DNA from 3 places in the Endozoicomonas montiporae CL-33 genome. Region 3 is predicted to be linked to each of the others. Evidence: predicted binding sites of a transcription regulator. Region 3 holds the regulator's gene; each other region holds the start of a gene.

Region 1 (7,776 bases), 2.3 Mb from region 3:
CTTTGACAAACAGTCCTTTGCCACCAATTTTCGCCAGAGGCGCATCAAGAATGCGATCGCCTTTGCTGGTCATTTTTATCAGTTCGACATTGAGCCCCGGATGGAAATGTTCCAGACGTTCCTTCACGTACTCTGCCTGCCAGAGAGCCAGAGCACTTTTTCGAGTGGCAATTCTTACGGTCTTCATGAATGGTTTTACTGCCTGTCACCCCGGTGTCGCACCGGGCTTGTTATTGGAGTGGCTCTGATAATACGACAGGAGGGCGGAAGACAGAAATAACTCTACATAGTTTGCATAATCTTCTTCATCAAAGGCACATGACGACGGCTGACCGATAGCGGCTTTTCCACATGCGCCAGTTGAATGCTGTAGTGCCCGTTGTCATCGCGCAGCATACGTTCAATCAGGCTTTTGCGAACCAGGGCATTGCGGTGGATGCGGACGAACGTCGCTTCGAATTCTGTAGCCAGATCTTTCAGCGGGTCATCGATCAGGGTTTCGCCATTTTCATGGTAAACCGTCACGTATTTACTGTCGGCCATGAAATAATAAATGCTGTCCAGCGGCACCAGCTCAATACCTTTCAGGGTTTTGGCGGAAATCTGGGTGCGAGTGCCGTTGCTTGCCAGAGAACTTTGCAGTTGATTCATCTGCGCCCTGTTCACCTTGCTGGCACGGTTCAGTGACTGTTGCAGGTCTTCGACTTTAACAGGCTTTAACAGGTAGCCTATGGCCTGTACGTTGAAGGCCTCAATAGCGTGGTTATCATAAGCGGTACAGAAAATGATGGCGGGTGGCTTTTCCATCTCTGCCAACAGATTAGCGGCTTCAAGCCCACCCATCAGGGGCATGCGAATATCCATCAGTACTATATCCGGCTGATGCGCTCTGGCGAGTTCAACCGCTTCGTAGCCATTACTCGCGTCTTGCTCAATGGCTTCGAACCCTTCCAGTCGATTCAGCAGGTGCCGAACCCGGTCACGGGCGAGAGGCTCATCGTCGGTAATCAGTATCTTCATGCTGTGGATAACTTGTTTTCCGGGTAGCTGATAATGGTTTCGTAAATTTCTGTTCCATTGTTCAGGGTCAGGTGGGTGTCAATGCTGGCATGGTGACCATAAAGCAGTTGCAGACGGGACCTGATGTTGTCCAGTGCCAGCCGGTTTCCACGCTCTACGGCTTGTTCGCTGTTGTCCGGCACCGGGTTTTGCACCCTGATAGTTACTTTATCGTTGCCAAGCGCGATATCTACACTCACCGTACCACCGTTTTCTCTGGGCTGGATGCCATGATAAACCGCGTTCTCTATAACCGGCTGCAGAGTCAGGGGCGGAATGGTCAGAGTCACTGGTAATGGTTCAGGCAGGTTGTGCAGACGCCACTCACTGTTCAGTCGTTCGCCCAGCCGGTGTTTTTCGATTCTCAGGTAACCTTTGCACAGTTCGATTTCCCGGCTCAGGGCGATCAGGTCCCCTGCTTCCTGCAGGCTGGAGCGAAACAGGTCAGACAAATCTTCAACGGCCTCTTCAGCCTTGTCCTGATCAATATGAATCAGGCTGGCGATGATGTTCATGCTGTTGAACAGAAAGTGAGGTCGAATACGCGCCTGCAAAGCCTGAAAGCGTGCGTTGGCGTTGGCAACGGTCTGGCGGGAGGCTTCGTGCTGAATATAAAAGTACCGCAACAGCATGGCCGTCATAATGAGAGCAATAAAAGCGTGACGTAATAATTGAGTCCAGTCCGGAAAGGTGAGCAGGAAGGCATCTTTCCATAGAAACCATTGTGCCAGTAGCGTCACCGTGAGGGTAATGATCAATACGGTTGCCAGAACGGCGGAGACAATGACGGTGATGGGTGAATGTTTCAGCAGCAGTCTGAGTCGGCACAACACAGCGGCACTGCACAGGGCTATCCACTGGACAAACAGGGAAGTGATGGCGAGTCGGTTCCAGTCAAATCCGTGGCTACCGGGAAAAGCCAGCACCTGAATCAGTACAAACAGCTCAGCCACCAACACCAGGATGAACACTGCCGAGGTGTGACACAGGTCGGGAATAAACAGATGATCACTGTTCTGTTTGTCGAGAGCGGAGTGTGGCATTGGCTGCTTGATTCATTGTTCTTATTGAAGCCTGTTCATATAATGCCGTAGCCGGAGCGGGAAGTACAAAGCTCTCAGAAGAACGAAAAGAGGTTAGACATGTCTGATAACAGTAATCAGCAATGGGGTGGACGGTTTAGCGAGGGTGTGGATGCCTTTGTGGCACGATTCACGGCATCCATCGACTTTGACCGACGCCTGTATCAACACGATATTGCTGGTTCCATGGCGCATGCCCGTATGCTGCACAAGGCAGGCATTCTGACCGGCGACGAGCTGAACGCTATTATCAGTGGTCTGGAAGGTATTCTGGAGGATATCCGACAGGGCAACATCGACTGGTCTGTTGAGCTGGAAGATATTCACATGAATATCGAAGCGCGTTTAACCGATCGTATTGGCGATGCTGGCAAAAAGCTGCATACAGGCCGTTCCCGTAATGATCAGGTGGCAACGGATATTCGTCTCTGGCTGCGGGATGAAATAGACCATATTGATCAGGAACTGAATCGCTTTCAGCAGGGCTTGCTGGGTCTGGCTGAACGTGAAGCCGATACCATTATGCCCGGTTTTACCCATTTGCAGACGGCACAGCCGGTCACCTTTGGTCATCACCTGATGGCATGGTTTGAAATGCTGGTTCGGGATCGTGAGCGTTTGCAGGACTGCCGCAAGCGTGTGAATGTTTCTCCCCTCGGTGCTGCGGCACTGGCAGGTACGACCTACCCCATTGACCGCGAGTTTACTGCACAACAATTAGGCTTTGATCGCCCGACCCGCAATTCGCTGGATTCGGTCAGTGACCGGGACTTTGCCATTGAGTTCTGTTCGGTAGGTGCCCTGATCATGACGCACCTGTCCAGAATGTCGGAAGAACTGGTGTTGTGGACATCGGCGCAGTTTAACTTTATCGATCTGCCGGATCGTTTCTGCACCGGCTCCTCCATTATGCCGCAAAAGAAAAACCCGGATGTGCCGGAACTGGTGCGGGGTAAAACCGGCCGGGTGAATGGTCATCTGATTTCCCTGCTGACATTAATGAAGTCTCAGCCACTGGCGTACAACAAGGACAATCAGGAAGATAAAGAACCTTTGTTTGATACGGTGGACACCCTGAAAGACAGCCTGCGGGCATTCGCGGATATGATTCCCCATGTCGAAGCGAAAAAAGACGCCATGGCAGACGCCGCCCGTCGTGGTTTCAGCACCGCCACCGACCTGGCTGATTATCTGGTCAGAAAAGGCATGCCGTTCCGTAATGCCCACGAAGTGGTGGGCAAGTCAGTCGCTTATGGTATTGAGCAGGGTAAGGATTTGTCTGAAATGACACTGGAAGAGCTGAAGGTATTCTCTGACACTATTGAGGCGGATGTTTTTGATGTACTGACTCTGGAAGGTTCGGTCAGTGCCCGTAATCATATTGGCGGAACGGCGCCGGAGCAAGTTCGGAGTGCAGTACACTTTGCTCGAAAAACATTAAAAGACTAAGACATTCTATTTGACAGGTCAGGTGTTCTTCCTGACCTTTTCTTTCCGCTCTTTTCAGTCAGAGACGATTGCTCTTCTTTAAAGCTGCTTCGAAAATTCATCAGAAAAGCTTGTAACGAAATCATAAAAAAGTGTTCAAAATCTTGTAGTTACTGGCATTCACTAAATGAAATTGTTGCCGAAACAGGCGTATGTTGACGTGTGTCATCCAATATGTTGATCGATGTTTTTCTTTGTCCGGACAGGGATTAGAGTACGACGCAGAATCTATCTGGTCGAAACGTACGCAACCTACAGAACGAAGACACACGAATGCACAAGTTAAAGAAATTAGCCCTTGCCATGACGGTTTCAGCGGCAGCAGTCACTGCTGTTGCCAAACCGGCTGCAGTGCCTGAAGTAGCTAAAAGCGAACAGCCCAATGTCATCATTATCTATACCGATGATATGGGCTGGGGTGATGTTGGCTACCACGGTGTAGACGATATTCGCACGCCGAATATCGATAAGCTGGCGGCTAACGGTGTGCATTTTCCTCAGGCGTATGTTTCGGCTTCTGTCTGCGGCCCTTCCCGTTCCGGTATGTTGACGGGTGTTTATCAGCAGCGCATGGGGGTTTACGGTAACTTCAAGGAAAATACCATTCCTCAAGATCAGCCGCTGGTAATGGAGATCATGAAGGATCAGGGTTACACCACAGGCGTCATTGGTAAATGGCATCTGGGTGATGGTACTGGTAAACCTAACGACCGTGGTGCTGACTTCTTCTATGGTTTCCTCGGTGGCACACACGACTATTTCCGCTCCCAAACTGAAGACGATGGACGTGTAATGTTCGCGCCTATCTTCCGTAACGATGAAGTTGAGCCTCCTATTCAGGAGCAGGACGGCTACCTGACGGATATGTTTACCGATGAGGCGGTGTCGTTCATTAAGCAGGCAACGGATAAAGACGAGCCGTTTTTCCTGTACCTTGCTCACCTTGCGGTTCACCATCCGTGGCAGGTGCCGGACAGTTACCTGAAAAGACTTGAAGACTTGCCTGTAAAAGAAGGTTTTGCAGGTGATGAGCGTCGTGTATTTGCCGGTATGACTCTGGCACTGGACGATGGCATTGGTGCAGTGATGGATAAACTGAAGAAGCAGGGTGTTGACGACAATACTCTGGTATTTTTCATGAGTGATAACGGTACGCCAGCGGGTCAGGGTTTTGAACGTCCACGTCGTAAACAGCGTGGCGAAACCACCATGTCCAGCCCGGGGCCATTCAACGGCTTCAAGGGAACGACTTATGAAGGCGGTGTTCGTGTACCGTTTGTTATGCACTGGCCGGGCATGGTGCCAGAAGGTTTGAAGTACGAGAAAAAGGTCAGCTCGCTGGATATCGTTCCGACCATTGCCTCTCTGTTCAAAGGCACGAATACCGGCAAATTCCCGTTTGATGGCAAAAATCTGCTGCCTTATCTGAACGGAAAAATGGGTGAAGATGCCAAGCCTCACGACACCCTGTACTGGCGTCGTGACGAGGACTATGCGATTCGTGATGGTGACTGGAAACTGACCCAGAACCGTAACCATGGCCCACGTACCATCCGCCTGTTTGACATGGCGAATGATCCGGGTGAGTGGAAAGACCTTGCGGCAGAAAAGCCGGAAAAGGCTCAGGAACTGAAAGACAAGTTTGATGCCTGGGAAGCGACTCTGCCGATTAACCAGTTCAGTCCGAAACCCACCAACCGTAACTTTGATTACGACAAGGGGAATCGGGTGGATGTTCAGGAAAATAACAAAGCGGTTTTGTCCCGCGGTAAACGTTAAGCGACAGGGCCAGACTCAATGTCTGGCCATATGCGCCCTTACCGGATTGTGTTTCCAGGATAGTCCGGAATCAATCTGGGTGATTTCAAACGACAGGGCGCATATTATTTGACCTCTCGTATTAACGGGCTCCAGCCAGTCCAGCAGCAGTCTGTTAATGGCCTCTCCACTTTGCTTCAGCTGTTCAACTGTTCTTCCAGCCCCGATTCTGAAATTCACGTGAACATAAGCGTATTGTGAGTCACCACTGGTGATATGGTGATGGTCACTGGCAAATGCACGACAACGCAGCCCTGTTAACGGAAACAGTGAAGACTGTTCGATATAGCCCTGAACACTTTCAAACAGTTCGTTAAAGTCGGCATGAGGCTCCAGATTGCTGGAATAGTCGATGATTAAATGGGGCATAGATCACCTGTTATATTGATATCCTGCTTACGTCTTAGCCATAAAGTAATTGCGGCAAAAACAGTGAAATCTGGGCTACCAGCACAATAATCGCCAGCCGGATCAGGTCGGCTATCCAGAAAGGTGTCACCCCTCTGAAAATAACGCCGGTATTGATGTCTTTTAATATGGCACTCAGTACAAAGACATTCATACCCACGGGCGGCGTAATCAGGCTGATTTCAGTGACAACGACCACAACAATGCCGAACCACACCAGATCAAAACCAAGGTTGGCGACCAGCGGGAAAAACACCGGAACGGTCAACAGCAACATGGACAGGGACTCAAACACCATGCCCAACAGCATGTAAATGACCAGAATGGCAAAGATAACCAGCATCGGTTGCAGATTCATGTCGATAACAAACTGCAGCAGGTCGTCAGGCAGTCCGGCACGGTTGATGAAGTTGGAAAAAATCAGCGCACCAATCAACACGCCAAACAGCATAGCGGTTGTGCGGGTCGAGTCGGTAATCACTTCAAACAGGGTTTGTAATGTCAGACTCTTGCGGAACAGGGCAATCAGAAACGCACCACCGGCACCAATGCCTGCCGCTTCAGTGGGCGTGAATATACCGCCATAAATGCCGCCCATGACCAGTGCGAACAGAGCGATAATGCCGCGCACTTCCCGCATGCTTTCCCAGCGCTCTTTCCAGTTCAGCTTTTCACCACGCGGGCCGGATTTCGGGTTTCGCCAGACAATATATTGGACTGCAGCAAGGTAAAGCAGCACACCCAGTAAACCGGGAATAAAACCGGCCGCAAACAACTCCCTGATGCTCGTTTCGGTTAACAGGCCGTACATGACCAGAATCACACTGGGAGGAATCAGAATGCCCAGCGTTCCACCGGCCGCAATAGAGGCTGTTGCCAGACCATCGGAATAACCAAACTTGCGCATGGGTGGCATGGCGACTTTTGCCATGGTGGCAGAGGTTGCCAGGCTGGAGCCACAAATGGCAGAAAAACCACCACAGGCGACGATGGTTGACATAGCCAGACCACCCCGACGATGCCCGAGGAATGCATAGGCAGCGTTGTATAATTGCTGTGACATGCCGGAATGAGTGATCAGGTTGCCCATCAGTACAAACAGGGGAATCACCGACAAGTGGTAATCCTGTGCCGTATCAATCACCCGTCGTGACGCCATGGTGAGAACCGGACGCCAGTTAAAGTCGGCCATATTTCCCAACGTCAGCCCCTGCATGGCAGCAAACCCGAAGAAACCGACCAGTCCCATCGCCAGCGCAATGGGCATCCGGATAACGATGATTAAAATCAGCAGGACAGCGAAACCAATTAATGCAGCTTCCATAAAACAGCCTCCTTTACCTGCCGGGTTCACTGACCTGATGGTCAGAGAGGTGAGGTTTCTTCAACCATAAACGCCAGATGCCCCACAGCAACATACCTGCTGCAGTGGCCCAGCTCATAATAGCAATGTATTGAACGACGATGCCCACGGGAAACGACAGAAACTCTGTGACTTCGTTGCGTCGAATAGAACGTGCAGCCAGCTCCCAGATACGGTTAGCCAGCGCATAAAAAGCAAAGCTGATAAGCAGACCAGACAGGGTTCCCAGTATTTTGATCACCAGTGCCGGAAGAAAACGGTCAAGAATATCCACCACCACATGTCCACCCCGCCAGGTAATCACCGGCATTTGTGCAAATACCAGCAGCGCAATGCCAATCTCGGTCATTTCTGTGGCACCGTTGAGCGGGTTGCTGAAGAAATAGCGGCCGACCACGTCAATACACGTCACCAGCATAAGGATTAACAGTGCCAGCCCGGCCAGTGTTTCCAGAATCAGGGCAACCCAGCGCAATGCGCCGGGCTCCTCGTAGTTTTCCGTTAACCATTTGCTAAAGCTCATAAGACTTACTCGCTGGTTTCAGAGGTATAATACCA
Region 2 (7,776 bases), 2.7 Mb from region 3:
ATGAAAGCCGACATTCAATTAAGGCCCTCACAGTATCTTGGGGCGGCACTGCTGTTGTTCCTGCTGAGCCTGGTGGTGCTGGAAACCCTGTTCTGGGGACACAATCCGGCAAGTCAGAATCTGGATCAGGTCTTTCATGCGCCTACCCTGGCTGAGCCTCTTGGCACAGACCAGTTTGGTCGAAGCAACTTGGCCCGTCTTTCATCAGCGTTACAGACTTCTATCTTGATGGCAGTATTCAGTGTATTGACGTCCGCTACCCTTGGTGTGTCACTGGGCGTTGTTGCCGGTTGGAAGCGGGGCTGGATTGACCGTATTCTGTCCATTGTCGTCAATATTCTGCTGGCGTTGCCGGGACTGGTTCTGGTGCTGCTGTTTGGCGCGCTGGTTCCCGGTTCATTCTTCATTTTATATATAGCGATCTCTCTGGTTCTGTGGGTCGAATACTTTCGGGTGATTCGCGCCAGAACCATCACTGTCATGAACTCCCCGGAAGTTGAAGCTTCCCTGCTTTACGGATTTGGCCCATGGTATGTGTTTAAGCGTCATCTTTGGCCGGCTTGCAAGAAAGATATTTATACTCTGGCCTGCTTTGGTGCCGGTAACTCTGTGCTTGCACTGGCTTCCATTGGTTTTGTCTATGTTGGACTCAGACCTCCCCACGCAGAACTGGGTCTGATGATGGTCGAACTGTTTCCCTATTACTCTGACGCAGCATGGGTGCTGCTCCAACCTTTGACCGCAGTCATTTTACTGGTACTTGGATTTCACCTCATTGCAGGAGGTGAACATGAATAGTTTTGCAGGTCATTCTGTAGCACGCAGCCAGCTTTCCTTCGACGAGGCAGCAGCAGCCTCAAGAGAATTGACTCCCGTTATTGAGATAGAAAATCTTTCCATTCATTCCGTAAATGAATGTATTGTCTCCGGCTTATCCCTGACGTTGAGCACTGGCAACCCTGTTACCATTCTTGGCGAAACCGGCTCCGGAAAAAGCCTGCTGGCCCAAAGCATTATGGGGGCTTTGCCAGCCGGACTCACCTGCTCTGGTCATATAAGGCGTTTTGGCCGTGACGATCACACGCTGGATGAGCTGGAACAACTCTGGGGATGTCGTATTGCTATGCTCCCTCAGGAACCTTGGCTTTCCCTTGATCCGATTATGCCAGGCAAACAGCAGGCTGCCCTGGTTGAACAGCTGGTTAATGGCCTGTCGGAGAAAGAATCGGCAAATATTACCCTGAAACGTATGACTGAACTGGGTCTAGGCACTGATGGAGAGAAAGTGCCTGACCAGCTATCCGGAGGTATGGCGCAGCGCCTTGCCTATCTATGCGCCACAGCGGCAGGTGCGGATGTCCTGATCGCGGACGAGCCGACCAAAGGGCTGGATGCCAGCCATAAGTCACGGATTATTGAGCTTTTACGGAAGCAAAGCGATAAAGGCTCATTACTCACCATCACACATGACATTGATGTCGCCAGGGCGCTAGGAGGCGACCTTATAGTCATGCGACAGGGTTCTTGTGTTGAACAGGGAAAAGCCCATGACATTCTTCAAAACCCGGCTTCAGCTTACGGCAGAGCACTGATTGCCGCGCACTCTCCTGTGTTTTCGGCAGTAACCTCAAACCTTTCATACGACGAAAGCCCTCTGGTGACCATCAGCCGGGCCAGCAAAACGCGTGGTGGCAAACCACTGTTCTCAGACCTGAACCTGACCATCGGCGAAGGTGAAATAATCGGCCTGTCAGGGGGCAGTGGAGCCGGTAAATCCACTCTTGCAGACATGATACTGGGGCTTGTTAAAACCGATGAAGGGGGCGTCCGGCACTCACCCTTACTTACCCGTGGAAAAATGTTAAAACTGTATCAGGATCCGCCCTCCGCTTTCCCCCAGACCATAACATTGAGCCAGAACCTGGATGATCTGTGCAGGCTGCACAGCCTTAATAAAGCTGAAATACCACATTGGCTTGACAGGCTCAGGCTGGATAAAAAACTGCTTGAGAGAAGACCCTCGCAGGTTTCAGGCGGTGAGCTGCAACGCTTTGCTTTACTTCGAGCGTTGATGATGAGACCGAAACTGTTGGTTGCAGACGAACCTGTCTCCCGACTGGATCCGATAGTCGCTTCTGAAACACTCTCATTACTGCTAAAACATACCCGGAGAATTGGTTGCGCTTTAATACTGGTCAGCCATGACCAGGCGGCATTAAATCAGATTTGCGGCCGAATAATAAAGCTTGGTGGAGATAAAGCCTTCCCGGGTAGTGGCACAGTTCTGTGATTCTAGCCCTGTCTGCTAAAATACGACATTCGGCAACTTTGAAAAATGCGGTTTAAAAATGTGCCTTACGCAAGTCCTCTGTACAACATGTGGCAGTAACCAAGTTCGGCCTTTCGGATACAGCACTCATGATGTTCCACGATACTATTGCTGTAATGACAAATGTGAAATCAAAACCTTCATGCTTGAATATCGCTACAAGGCCTGTGAGCCTGGCGTTAAAGAAAAAATCATCGATATGGCAATAAATGGCAGCGGAATCAGGGATACAAGTAAAGTACTCGGAATAAGCAAGACAACAGTAATAAAGACTCTAAAAAAAAAGAAAGCGGTCTGGTAAAGGTCAACCCAAATATTCAAACTATTGATCTCAAGTCAGATGCAATTATTCATGTAGGGCTTGTCTGCCAAGAGGCTGAGCTAGATGAGCAGTGGTCGTATGTTCATGATAAATCGAACCAACGCTGGCTTTGGTATGCTGTTGATCACGCTACAAATACCGTGCTTGCTTATGTTTTCGGAAAACGGAAAGATGAAGTTTTTAAAGAACTCAAAACACTTCTGAAGCCATTTGGTATTAATAAATTTTACACCGATGATTGGGGAGCCTATGAGCGACACCTTGATGAAAACATGCATATTATTGGTAAAGCAAACACTCAGAAGATAGAGCGTAAAAACCTTAATTTTCGGACTTGGATTAAACGGTTGGCCAGAAAGACAATTTGTTTTTCAAAGCTCGAAAAGATGCACGATATTGTTATTGGATTATTGATTAATAAAGTTGAGTTTGGGGTCAATATTCACGCGATATAACAGTTCTGGCCCACTACCCCTTCCCGTAAGTCGGCCAGCGTTGAGTTGCTGATGCGTTTTCATACTCGGGATGGAAACGCCACACTTCAACTCGCCTTTAAAAGCAGACCACTATCACTCAGTACATGCCGGTTCTTATTTCTTATGACTAATAAATTGACTTGTATCAGAATTGTTTAACTTTGCGTAATATTTTGAGCTACTTCTTATCATATACGTTACAGGAGTGTTGAACTCATCCTTTCCGTTATGTAAAGTCAATATTGCCGAAACATTTCGTGTAAATTCTTCTAATCGTTGTTGTTTTAAGAGTAAAAGATGAAAAAGGCTATCGTAAGCATATTGTCAGGTCTTGTTCTGAGCACTTCCATGAGCGTTACCGCAGCTCACGCTGCTCCAACAGCCCACGCCGATCAGGTGCCACCGCAGTTCATGATGCGCTTCAGGCAACAGGTTCAGGAGAAGACCCGCGTACTCAACCTGTCTGAAGACAAGCAAAAGCAACTGATGGAGCTGAAGAAAAATCTGTACCGACAGCAGCAGGCCGCAAACAAAGAGTTTCCTGATGATCGGAATGCCCGTAACGCGGCCCGCAGAGCTAACCGTAACAATTACAACGACGCCCTCAACAAGATGCTTTCAAGAAAGCAGCGCAGGGACATGCAGGAGTGGAGAGCCTCGCAGCGTAAGGACAGGGCGTAATCCTGAACGATTGACTGACAGAGCCTGATCTTCCAGGCTCTTTTTTCCTGTAGACAATCCCTTCTTTCAGCCACCAATGCCCCGTGTTCATAGTCTATTCCTGCCCAACAGCCGTGTGGCAAGGGTATCAAGCAGGTGATACCCCTGAACCAGCAAGGTATTAAGGCGTGTTACGGTTAAACTCCTTGACGTTTACACGATGACCCTTATCGTAATCAAAGTTTCGGTTAGTTGGTCTGTGGCTGAGCCTGTTGACCGGCAGACCGGCTTCCCAGGCGTCAAACTTATCCTTGAGCTCCTGAGCTTTCCCTGGCTCCCTGCTGACAAGATCATCCCACTCCCCCGGATCTTTCGCCATATTGAACAGACGGATGGTTTGAGGACCGTGTGAACGATTGAAGGTCAGCTTCCAGTCGCCATCGCGAATGGCGTACTCTTCGTTACGACGCCAGTATAACGTCTCGTGAGGGATGGCATCCGCAGGCTTTTCACCGAGAAGATAAGGCAGCAGGTTGGTGCCATCAAACGGGAATATACCAGTATTGGTACCTTCAAACAGGGAAGCAATGGTTGGAACAATATCCAGTGCGCTTACCATTGGCTCATACTTCAGGCCAGCCGGAATGACGCCAGGCCATTGCATGGCAAACGGTACACGAATACCTCCTTCATAATTAGTGCCTTTAAAGCCATTGAAGGGGCCGGGGCTGGACATAGTGGTCTCGTTCCGCTTTTTACGACGTGGCTGGGCAAAGCCCTGACCGGCAGGAGTACCATTATCACTCATGAAAACAATCAGGGTATTGTCGTAAACACCCTGTTCTTTCAGGGTATCCATGACTTGACCAATGCTGTCGTCCAACGCGAGAACCATTCCGGCAAAGTGCCGGCGTTCTTCACCAGCAATACCTTCTTTCACAGGCAGGTCTTTCAGTCGCTCAACATAAGATTCTGGCACCTGCCATGGGTGGTGGACAGCCAGGTGGGCAAGATACAGGAAAAACGACTTGTCTTTTTTAACCGAGCGCTCAATAAAGCCAACGGCCTCATCAGTGAACATTTCAGTCAGGTAGCCGTTCTGCTCCTGAATTGGAGGAACTACTTCGTCATTACGATAAATAGGGGCCAGGAGCAGTTTGCCCGTATCTACGGTCTGGGAGCGGAAGTAGTCATGAGAGCCACCCAGAAAGCCATAAAAGAAGTCAGCGCCACGCTCATTCGGCTTACCTGTCGGGTCGCCAAGGTGCCATTTTCCTATGACAGCAGTCGCATACCCCTGGTCTTTCACTATTTCCATCGCCAGAGGCTGGTCATGGGGAATATGGTTTTCGCTGGAATTGCCATAGATGCCCATTCTCTGCTGATAGACACCGGTCAGCATACCGGAGCGGGATGGGCCACAGACAGATTCGGAAACATAAGCCTGGGGAAAGTGCGCGCCATTGGCTGCCAGTTTGTCAATGTTGGGTGTCTTAATATCGTCAAAGCCGTGGTACCCCACATCTCCCCAGCCCATATCGTCGGTAAAGATGATGACAATATTAGGCTGCTGTTGAAGTTCTGCTGCTCGTTGTGCCGGAACCGGGCCTGCAGAGGCGTTGCAGGCCAGAGCTGAAAATGTTAGCCCTAAGGCAACTTTCTTTAAAGACGGCAAAGTCATGAGGTTGTTATGCCCTTTACTGTAAAAAGTATGACCTCTTTCACTACAGGCGACAGCCATTCTATTTATCGCTTACAGGAAGTTGAGTTCATAAGTGTAAAAACTGCACACTCTATAAGGATCAAACTGAGAACAAAATGCCAAAGAATTGTTTCTATGATACAGGTCAGTAATCTACCCTCATGGAGTAGCGAGTAGCTGTTTATTAAGACCTATAGAATTTTGGTGTGCGTTAATTATTCAATTTTTATGCGTTTTATGCGCCCGACACACTTGTTTAATTGTGATGTTGTTTAAATGCTCAAGTAGCAGATACAAAGTTGAGAAATGTTTACTATTTACAATAGGCTGAATTAGACAGCATAAAGCTGGCAAAGCATGACACAAGTCAAACATTAGCGGGTTTTATCAGGCCTTTTCATGTGTGTGATTATGCGAAAAGCCGTGATTCTAGGGTTCTGTAGTCATTTTTAACGAAAACAAATGTACTTATTCGATATTGACGACGTTGGTCGAAACGTTTATCTTTCATGCTGTTCAAATAATTTGCTGCCCGTATGAAACCACGTAAGTAATGCAGCTCTTTTATATTCCAGCGGTAACGAATAAAGATTAGCGAAAAAATCATATGAAAAAGCTACTACTTCCTCTTGTATTTGGCTCAGTTGCATTACCTGTTACGGCACTGGAGAAACAAGTTGTTGAAGCCTGGGAAGAAAGTTTGAATCTTCCTGAGATCAGTTCGGATGTTTTTGATAGCTACAATATGTCTGCTAACAATGCACGTAATGCACGCAACGAACGACAGCAAAGAAGACGAAATAACCCATGGTTGTACAAAAATGGTCCGAAGCGAACCCGTATCTTTTCGGGTATTGAACTATCCGATAACACCTATGGAAACAGAGAGCGTCGCAGCGAGTTTAAAAAAGTACTTTTCGATGGTAACACCAAATTCCATCCTAACTGGCGTATCCGTTATGCCATGAATGAGTCAAATGTCAGCCGAGGAGAAAACGGTGAGTTGATTGACGCTCCAACCCGTTGGATGAAGCTGGCTCCACGATTTGAACAGGTTTTGAGCCCTACCGCTAACTGGTTTGCCGAGTTTGAATATACCAATTTCAGTGGGTTTGGCAGAAGCAATCAGGGTGGGCGTTTAAATAATACAGACACCTATATCATTAAAGTCGGTGGCAATAAGCGTTTTGGTAGTCACAACTTTAATGCCCATGTTGACTATCGCTACAGAGAACAGAGCTTCTATATTGATGATGGCTCAGAGATAGATGAGACTAATAATTATGAAACGCAGGATCCTCGTTACCAGATAGGCTATCGCTATCGTCCTAATCGCCATGTTCAGTTTCAATTAACGCGCAACCAAAACAAGAATCATCTTGGTCAAACAAACCTGAACCAGTTTGGTAAAGTAACACTTAACCATTCATTATCTAACGGTCTTCGTTCAGAGTTCTCTTTTCAGAGAAATAAAAACTTCAATAAAGATACAGATACCGGTTATTTCATAAACCGATATACTTTCCTGAACACTTACAGAATTAATGAAACCCTACAGGCTTTACTGGAAGTCTCCTATCGTAAGTACGATCGTTTTTACACAGGAAACTTAAGAGGTGCCGGTGACAGAAAGCAGTTGTTCACAAAAGCGGGCATTAACTTTCATTTTTAACTACTCGTGACTGGAGTGGCACCTGTAAAATCTCCTGATTGCCTATCTGGCAGTGTTGTTTTTTGAGACACCACGGATCAGTATTCCCACATTTGCTGATTCGTGGATTTTTTTTAGCATCGCAAGCATTTTATCTCTTTTTACCCTGATACCTGACATAGTTCGCTGACAATCTTTATAGCGAAACCCACTCCCATGTTTCTGTATGGGAATGGGATTTTGTTTAACGAGGTGCTTGGTCAGTTTATTCCGGAAGCTGGCTCGAAGACTGGATTCATTACCCTTTTTGCCTGTTCTGTTCAGGAATCGGCTCCTGATTACAGCTCAGGCTGTAATCAAGTCGTGTCCTGTTTTCAGGGTTGTTTAAGTCAAAGAGATCAAAAGACAGTGCCAGCATGGCCGTTTTGTGCTCAAAACCAATACCAAAAGCAACAACGCCGTCGCTGATGATGATTTCCCACTGGTCGCCAGCTTCTGGCATATTGTTCTGATTACGTAGTTCCCGCTTGCCGTTCAGGTCAAATAAGGTAAGGGACATTTCTTCGTGTTCAATTCTGACTTCAGAGAGTTCTAAACCAATTTTATCGCCGGGTTTCACTTCGCCCCCAACAAGCC
Region 3 (7,776 bases):
TTCCGCCGGTTGCAATCAGGTCGTCTACCAATAAAACGCGATCACCTTTGTGCAAACTGTCGGCGTGGACTTCCAGGCTGGCGGTGCCGTACTCCAGATCATATTCCACAGAGAGGGTCTTCGCAGGTAGCTTGCCTTTCTTGCGAAACAGAACCAGTGGCTTGTTGAGTACATAGGAGAGGTTGGAGCCGATCAGGAAGCCGCGGGCATCCATGGCGCCAATATGGCTGAAATCCAGTTCCATGTAGCGGTGGATAAAACTGTCCATCACGCCGCGCCAGGCTTTGGGGTTTTCAAAAATAGTGGTGACATCCCGAAATAGAACGCCGGGCTTCGGCCAGTCCGGAACGCTGCGAATCTGGGACTTAAGATAAAAATCGTCGATGATCATGAAATGGCAACCAGTTACTGTGCGTGTGATGTGAGGTTTGGTGGCTGGAACGGAAGCAACCGCCGGATGTGTACATAAGTACTCAACAATCCGGCAGGCTCCTGAATCCGATTACATCAGATCAGTTTGTTGCAATGATCTGCTCAATATCGGCGGCTTTCCCGCCAGCCAGAGAGCATAGTTGAACTGCATCACGAATTTCAATTTCCTTGCCAACGGCTGAAATCAGACCATTTTTCTGGAAACGTGTGAAAACGCGGCTGACCGTTTCTACCGCCAGTCCCAGATAGTTGCCCATTTCATTGCGAGACATGGACAGTCTGAACGACTGGGATGAGAAGCCACGGCGACGAAAGCGGCTGGCAAGATTGATCAGGAACGTAGCAATACGCTCATCTGCATTCTTCTTGGACAGCAGCATCATCATTTGCTGGTCTTCCCTGATCTTTTTGCTCATCAGGCGCATCAGGTGACGACGCAGCTCCGGGAAGTCATCAGACAGCATCTCCAGCTGCTCAAACGGAATTTCACACACCATGGTGGTTTCCATAGCCTGGGCGGATACCGGATACACGTCAGTGTCCATACCACTCAGGCCGAGGATTTCGCTTGGCAGATAGAAGGCAGTAATCTGTTCTTCACCTTCGTTAGTAGCAGTGTAGGTTTTGATGGCACCGGAGCGAACAGCGTAAACGCTGTCAAACGGATCCCCTTCCAGGAACAGGTGCTCACCTTTTTTCAGCGGACGACCGCGTTTAATGATGCGATCCAGATTGTCAATATCTTTCACACTCAACGCCAGCGGCAGGCACAGAGAGCTGAGACTGCAATCCCTGCAGGCCACATGGCTTGGTTGTCGGACGTTGGGCTTGGACGTCATCGAGTGCCCTCAAGGTCTTTAAATGCAAAACGCTGACTATTTTATGGAAAATATTTTGAAAGTGTAAGTGCGGTGTTGACCTACGAATGTTGATATTGATCGTTTTTTAAACTTAATTCGGCAAGTCGCATTTTGTTGCGGTTAATGCCTAGTCTCGTTGGTGGATGTTTTGTTCTTTTTTGGGGTTTTGAGCAGGTTTTTTGCGACTGGTTTGTACTGGGTTTCATCAGGAGCAATGTTTTGTTGTGTTGCTCTGTGGGGCTTCTATGGAATTATTGTGTAAAAAACGTGTCAGGCAAGGCTGATTTGATGAGGGAATATTCTTGTGGCTCTGCCTTCAGTTGATCATAGTGCCGGTGTTTTTGCTGACTGTTTTTGGGGGAATCAAAGGTTAACCGGTTAAAGTGAGTTAACCTTTGAACGTCTGAGCTTAAATAACTTTAGAAAAATGCTTCACATTATTTTGCTGCTGAAAATAACGGTCAAACACCATACAGATGTTTCTGATCAGCAGCTTGCCAGCCGGTGTTACTTCCAGAACTTCGGGTGTCACTGAGACCAGTCCGTCTTGTTCTAAAGGCTTTAGATTAATCAGTTCAGACAGGAAGTAAGTCGGAAAATCGATTCCGTATTGCTGTTCAATCATGGCTGGCTCAAGCCTGAAATGACAGATCAGCTCGTTAATAACGCTTTGGCGAATCTGGTCGTCTTTCGTCATTTTCAAGCCGCGATGCAAAGGCAGCCGGTTTTCATCAATGGCTGATTGATACTCGGCCATGTCTGTATGGTTCTGTGCGTAGGTTTTTCCTACCTTGCTGATTGAAGATACGCCCATCCCTACCAGATCGCACTGGCTGTGTGTGGTGTACCCCTGAAAGTTGCGATGCAGTGTGCCTTCTTCCTGGGCAATCGCCAGTTCATCATCGGGCAGTGCAAAATGATCCATGCCGATATACACGTAACCACTGTCTAATAATTTACGGGTGGCCTGTTGCAGTATCTGTAGTTTGACACTGGCATCGGGTAAATCTGCTTCACTGATGCGGCGCTGTGGCATAAATCGGTGTGGCAGGTGAGCGTAGTTAAATAGTGACACCCGGTCCGGTTGCATGGTGATGATTTTATTGATGGTGGTCATGAAGCCGTTCAGTGTCTGGTGAGGCAGACCGTAGATCAGATCCATATGGACGGATTTGAAGGCCATGGCGTGTGCAGCATCCAGAACAGACTGGATCTGCTCTTCCGTTTGCAGCCGGTTAACCGCTTTTTGAACGACCGGATCCAGATCCTGAACACCAATGCTGATGCGCGTAAAGCCTGAGTCGCGCAGTGTTGCCATCATGGGCCAGTCTACTTCACGGGGGTCCAGCTCTATGGAATAGTCAATATCGTTACCGTGCGACAGTGTGAAGTGTTCAGACACTTTATTGATCAGGGCACTGATCTGTTGTTCATTCAGAAACGTTGGCGTGCCGCCGCCCAGATGCAATTGTTGTACTTCCTGCTTTGCATTGTACAGTTCAGCCTGAAGTTCAATCTCCTTAAATAAATACTTCAGGTAAGTTTCCGCCTGATCCGTATTTCGGGTGACAATCTTGTTGCAGGCGCAGTAATAGCAGACGTGCTGACAAAATGGAATGTGGAAATAAAGCGACAGTGGTTTGTCAGTGGCCGAGCTGTGCCAGGCACTGGATTGATAGTGCTTTTGATCAAAGTCTTCAGAAAACTGAACGGCCGTTGGGTATGAGGTGTAGCGTGGACCAGACAGGTTGTACTTGCTGATCAGACCTGTATCCCACACGGGTGTGTTATTCATAATTATTCTCGATTGTTTTTATCAGGTCATTAGTCTGTCATCGACCTTGTGAATAGGCTTTCAGTCTATTTAATGGGTGTTCTTATATAATTGACATGTGTCAATAGGTAGGTAGCACAATTTACAGTTGAGTGAATTGTTTGATCAGGGTCAGGTTTGGAGAATTTACATGGAGTGACCGGCAAGGGTCAGCAAAGACATGATCCATTTCTGATGAGGTCCGGGCATCGCCCAGATACCAAACAGAACCATCAGTAATCCCGCCAGATTACGGGTGATAGCGGACTGAATCAATCCGGTTAACTGTCGGGCAAACAGGCCGGTTAGAAACACAGAGGGTAAGGTGCCAAGCCCAAAAGTGCCCATGAGTAATGCAGACTGCAGGGCGTTGCCCTGACTGGCGCTCCAGATCAGGGTGCTGTAAACCATTCCACAGGGTAGCCAGCCCCAGAGACTGCCCAGCGCCAGGGCATTTGGCAGACTGCAAACAGGCATCAGTCGGTTGGCCCGGGGCTGAATATGCTTCCATAGCCGTCCACCTAGCTGTTCCAGTCGTATCAGCCCTCGCCACCATCCGGTGATATAAAGTCCCATGGCAACCAGCATAAAGCCGGCAAACCATCGCAGGGCTGTATGTACACTGCGACTGAGATCACCCAGGTACCAGCCAATGCTGCCCAGAATAAAACCGGCCAGAGCATAGCTGCCAATTCTGCCTATATGATAGGCCAGCATCATAAGCGTTATCTGCCAGCGACTTTTTCCTTGCAGCGACAGGCTTAACGCGGAAGTAATGCCACCACACATACCAATACAGTGAGCGCTGCCCAGTAGTCCGATGCTGAGGGCGGTCAGGTAAACAGGCATGGTATGGCTAAGTTCCATCACCGTACTTCCGAAGTATTGTTATTGTTGCCGGTATAGCTGTTTGAACAGCTTTTCTGAAATATCATGTGTTTTGCATCTTTTAGGATTGTAAGTGGTTATCTTTCTCACTACTCTGACATGTGTCAGTCTGAGCGCTCTTTTTTGTTGCTTTATCTTCGAAAAGGATGCTGTGAGCAGGGCCTTCCAGATCATCAAACTGGCCATTATCGACCGCCCAGAAAAAGACCTTGATAGCCAGAGCAATAAACAGAACAGCGATAGGAATAAGAATAAACAGGCTTTCCATGTTTACGCCCTTATAGCTGATTGATGCACAGCCGTTGTGTCATGGGGATCGGTTCCCTGAAGCCGTTCCGGAGCAGGCTGCTTGCTCAGGCGCAAGGCGTTGCCAACCACCAATAATGAGCTCAGGGCCATACCAATTGCAGCCATCCACGGCGCAATTAACCCGCTAGCTGCCAGAGGCAGGGCAGAGAGGTTATAGAGCAGTGACCAGGCCAGATTCTGTCGAATAACCGATCGTGTTTTCCGGGCCAGCTGGCGGGCATCCAGTAAACGGCTTAAGTCGTTGGATAACAGAACCGCGTCAGCGTGGGTTTTTGCCAGATCGGAAGCACTGCCCATGGCCAGAGAGATATCGGCACCTGCCAACACCGGTACATCATTAATACCATCCCCAACCATCAGAATTCGCTCACCTTTTTGCTGTTGCCGTTTAATAAAGTCAAGCTTGTCGTCCGGGTTCGCCTCTGCCTGCCAGTGGCTGATGTTTAACTGTTCTGCAACCGAGCTAACGACGGCTGTCTGGTCACCACTGAGCAAAGTCACTTTTATGCCACTGCGCCGCAACTGACTGATCACGTTGCCCGCCTCTGAGCGTAGGCTGTCGTCTTTTATACGGAACCAGCAAAGAGGCGTATTCCGCTGACTCAACATCAGCCACTGGTCTGTTCCTTCTGGCGCTGCGGGGCTATGTCCAGCCAGACAGAAATCAGCTCTGCCGATTCGATACAGAGTGTCATTAACGACACCTTCTACCCCCTGTCCGGTGTGAGTTCTCACTTGCTCAGCGGGCATTGCCGAGGTGCGACTGCGAAAGGCTTTAGCAATAGGGTGTTCTGAATGCGCTTCCAGTGCGGCGGCAATCTGAAGCACATCTGTCTTTGAATGATCCGGGCTGATCATTCTTACCTCAGCCAGTTCAATATTACCTCTGGTCAGGGTTCCGGTTTTGTCAAAAACGACGTGGTTAATCTTTTCCAGACCTTCCAGCACATGTCCCCGGGTGATCAGAAAACCGAGTTGATGCAGGTGGCCGGTGGCTGCGGTTAATGCCGTAGGAGTAGCCAGCGACAGTGCACAGGGGCAGGTGACCACCAGTACCGATAATGTGATCCAGAACGCGTCTTCGGGAGCAACGCCCGACCAGTACCAGTAAACAGTGGTTGCCACAATCAGTACTGAAGCGACAAACCATGCTGCTACCCGGTCAGCCATTCTGGCAATGGCTGGCTTTTCATGTCGGGCATGGTTGAGCAGTTGCATAATGGCGGACATGCGGGTTTCGGCGCCTACTTGCGTTACCTTAAAGTCGATGGCGTTTTCGACATTAAGACTGCCGCCGATCACTGTGTCTCCAAGTGAGTGAGGCACCGGACGGTTTTCACCGGTCAGCATGGATTCGTCAAAACGGCTGGAACCAAGGGTAATAATGCCATCGGCAGGTATTGAGTCGCCGGGTAATACACGTACTAAGTCGCTTTTCTGTAATTCTGCGACCGGTACTCTGACGTATTCTTCGCCGACCTGCTTTAGGCAGCTTGAAGGTAGCAGGTTCTGCAAGGCTCTTGCAGCTCTTGACGTGGCATGCCTTGCCCGCAGTTCAAGGTAGCGTCCGGTCAGAAGAAAAAAGGTGAACATGGATACCGAGTCAAAATAGACTTCACCTCTGCCATTAAGTGTTGCCCACAGGCTGGCCACATAGGCACCGCCGATGGCAATAGAGACAGGCACATCCATGCTCAGGTGACGGACTCTCAGGTCTCGCAGAGCGGCTTTAAAAAAAGGCGCGGCGGAATAAAAGATGACAGGGGTTGCTACAATCGCACTGATGTAACGAATAAAATCCCGGTAAGGGTCACTCATATCATTGGTGATGGCGCCCGAATACAGGGCAACGGCATACATCATCACCTGCATGGTGCCAATGCCTGCCAGTGCCAGTCGTCTAATAAAACGACGGTTTTCTTCTTTTAATAAGGCTTCCTGTCTGTCTGCGCGCCAAGGGTGAGCTTTGTAACCAATACGGTGAATATGCAGCAGGATGGTACTCAGGGGAATCTGTTCAGGGCTCCATACGACCTGTGCTTCATGCGTACTGAGGTTAACGCTGATCAGGTCTACCCCTTTTAGCGAGCCGATGTGATTTTCCAACAGCCAGATGCAGGCGGCACAGGTAATGCCTTCAATTAACAGGGAGGCTTGTTTCAGAGAGGCGTCTTTTGAGAGAACAAACTCTTTCTGAATATCGTCCCGGTCATAGATCAGCAGTTCTTCCTGAAGCCGTTGGGTGATGGTGCCCGCTTGCAAGCCGGGATCGGTACGATGCTGATAATAATTGTCCAGACCTCCGGCAATAATAGCCTCTGCCACAGCCTTGCAGCCGGGGCAGCACATGGGTTGTTGTATTCCTTCGATTTCGGTGTGAAACGGCGGTTCACCCGGAATAGGCAGATGGCAGTGAAAGCAGTGATGATGCTCCTTACTCATGTTTCACTCCCCTTGCATCAAGGATGCGTTTGCAGTTTAAGCGTTGCTCCGGGCTCAAGGGTATGGGCCTGGTTCAGGCGCCAGCCGGTTTCATAACCGACTTCCGGAATCAGTTCGTCCATGGTTTCCAGCTGAATATAGGTTTTGCCGGACGGGTTATGGTCGGTCTGGCCGACGTAAACGACGCCTGAATCGCGGCTGATGCTGCGTTGCAGGGTGATGATATTGTCCCGGTCTGCAAAGGTAGGGGAGAGCAGGCTAAGTTTCAGGGACTCAGGCCACTCTTCAGCATCGCCCTGAAGGGTTACCCGTACTTCACCCATCAGGTCATCAATATAGAGCCGGGCAGCGATGTTCAGATCGCGGGCATTCTGATCCCGGGTCAGATCCTGATTAATGGCTTTACCGCTTTTGTAATAGTCATCCACCACCACGCTGTCCTGAATCTTGAAGGCATAGTAAATCCGGTAACTGCCCCAGATGAACGTGGTCATCAGCAGTCCGAGAATCGCCCAGACCCAGGGTTCCCTGTACCAGGGGGTAAAAGGTTCTTGATTCACCGGATGGGTCATGTACTGCTTCCTCTTGTCCGAATGTTGTTCTTTTTATGATGAGTGAACGGCTATTTTAACGGTGCAACGAACCGGCTGCCAGAACTGACCGAAACCGAATCGGGCTGCTGGCTCGTCAGCGTAAATTCAATATCCTGACTGGGGCTTGTTAATTCATTAACAGGCGCTGATAGCCGGATGACCTGTTCTGCCACTTCCCCGGAGTCTACGACAAAGGTAGGCGAACTGCCGGATTGTAAGTCGTTAATGCCCGTGAAGCTGAGAGTTAGTGTCTGATTTCGGTCGGTCTTGTTAGCCACCTTCAGGGTAAAGATGTTTTCAATGCGCCCGTCCGGCAGTGTGCGATACAGAACATTGCGATCTCTTAATACTTCAAATTCAAACGGCGAGCGGTGAGCTAGAGTCCAGAGAAACAATCCGACCATGACCAGTAAGGCACTGGCATAACCCACCAGACGGG

What was found. Region 3 encodes FNR, which switches genes on or off when oxygen is low (the NO sensors DNR and NnrR bind a similar motif). Its sites were predicted from a motif close to TTGATNTANATCAA; they were not measured.
Region 1: EZMO1_RS02200 (sulfatase family protein) is a predicted target of FNR. The motif match lies at 3,785-3,798, and genes of this name have one in related genera.
Region 2: EZMO1_RS04410 (sulfatase family protein) is a predicted target of FNR. The motif match lies at 5,625-5,638, and genes of this name have one in related genera.

The regions. Positions count from the first base shown of each region.
Region 1 is NZ_CP013251.1:495,842-503,617, forward strand. Features, by position in the region: gene hemC (hydroxymethylbilane synthase) at 1-187, opposite strand, end outside; gene EZMO1_RS02185 (LytR/AlgR family response regulator transcription factor) at 283-1,020, opposite strand; gene EZMO1_RS02190 (sensor histidine kinase) at 1,017-2,102, opposite strand; gene argH (argininosuccinate lyase) at 2,202-3,590, shown strand; gene EZMO1_RS02200 (sulfatase family protein) at 3,903-5,408, shown strand; gene EZMO1_RS02205 (5-carboxymethyl-2-hydroxymuconate Delta-isomerase) at 5,424-5,816, opposite strand; gene EZMO1_RS02210 (TRAP transporter large permease) at 5,851-7,179, opposite strand; gene EZMO1_RS02215 (TRAP transporter small permease) at 7,193-7,741, opposite strand.
Region 2 is NZ_CP013251.1:997,424-1,005,199, reverse strand. Features, by position in the region: gene EZMO1_RS04435 (ABC transporter permease) at 1-798, shown strand; gene EZMO1_RS04440 (ABC transporter permease) at 1-1, shown strand, start outside; gene EZMO1_RS04430 (ABC transporter ATP-binding protein) at 791-2,290, shown strand; one part of gene EZMO1_RS27990 (IS1 family transposase) at 2,349-2,616, shown strand; one part of gene EZMO1_RS27990 (IS1 family transposase) at 2,616-3,106, shown strand; gene EZMO1_RS04415 (hypothetical protein) at 3,476-3,808, shown strand; gene EZMO1_RS04410 (sulfatase family protein) at 3,969-5,528, opposite strand; gene EZMO1_RS04405 (hypothetical protein) at 6,097-7,161, shown strand; gene EZMO1_RS04400 (hypothetical protein) at 7,439-7,776, opposite strand, start outside.
Region 3 is NZ_CP013251.1:3,659,655-3,667,430, reverse strand. Features, by position in the region: gene EZMO1_RS16790 (adenine phosphoribosyltransferase) at 1-391, opposite strand, end outside; gene fnr (fumarate/nitrate reduction transcriptional regulator Fnr) at 513-1,271, opposite strand; gene hemN (oxygen-independent coproporphyrinogen III oxidase) at 1,702-3,087, opposite strand; gene EZMO1_RS16775 (sulfite exporter TauE/SafE family protein) at 3,253-3,972, opposite strand; gene ccoS (cbb3-type cytochrome oxidase assembly protein CcoS) at 4,055-4,261, opposite strand; gene EZMO1_RS16765 (heavy metal translocating P-type ATPase) at 4,264-6,744, opposite strand; gene EZMO1_RS16760 (FixH family protein) at 6,762-7,316, opposite strand; gene ccoG (cytochrome c oxidase accessory protein CcoG) at 7,367-7,776, opposite strand, start outside.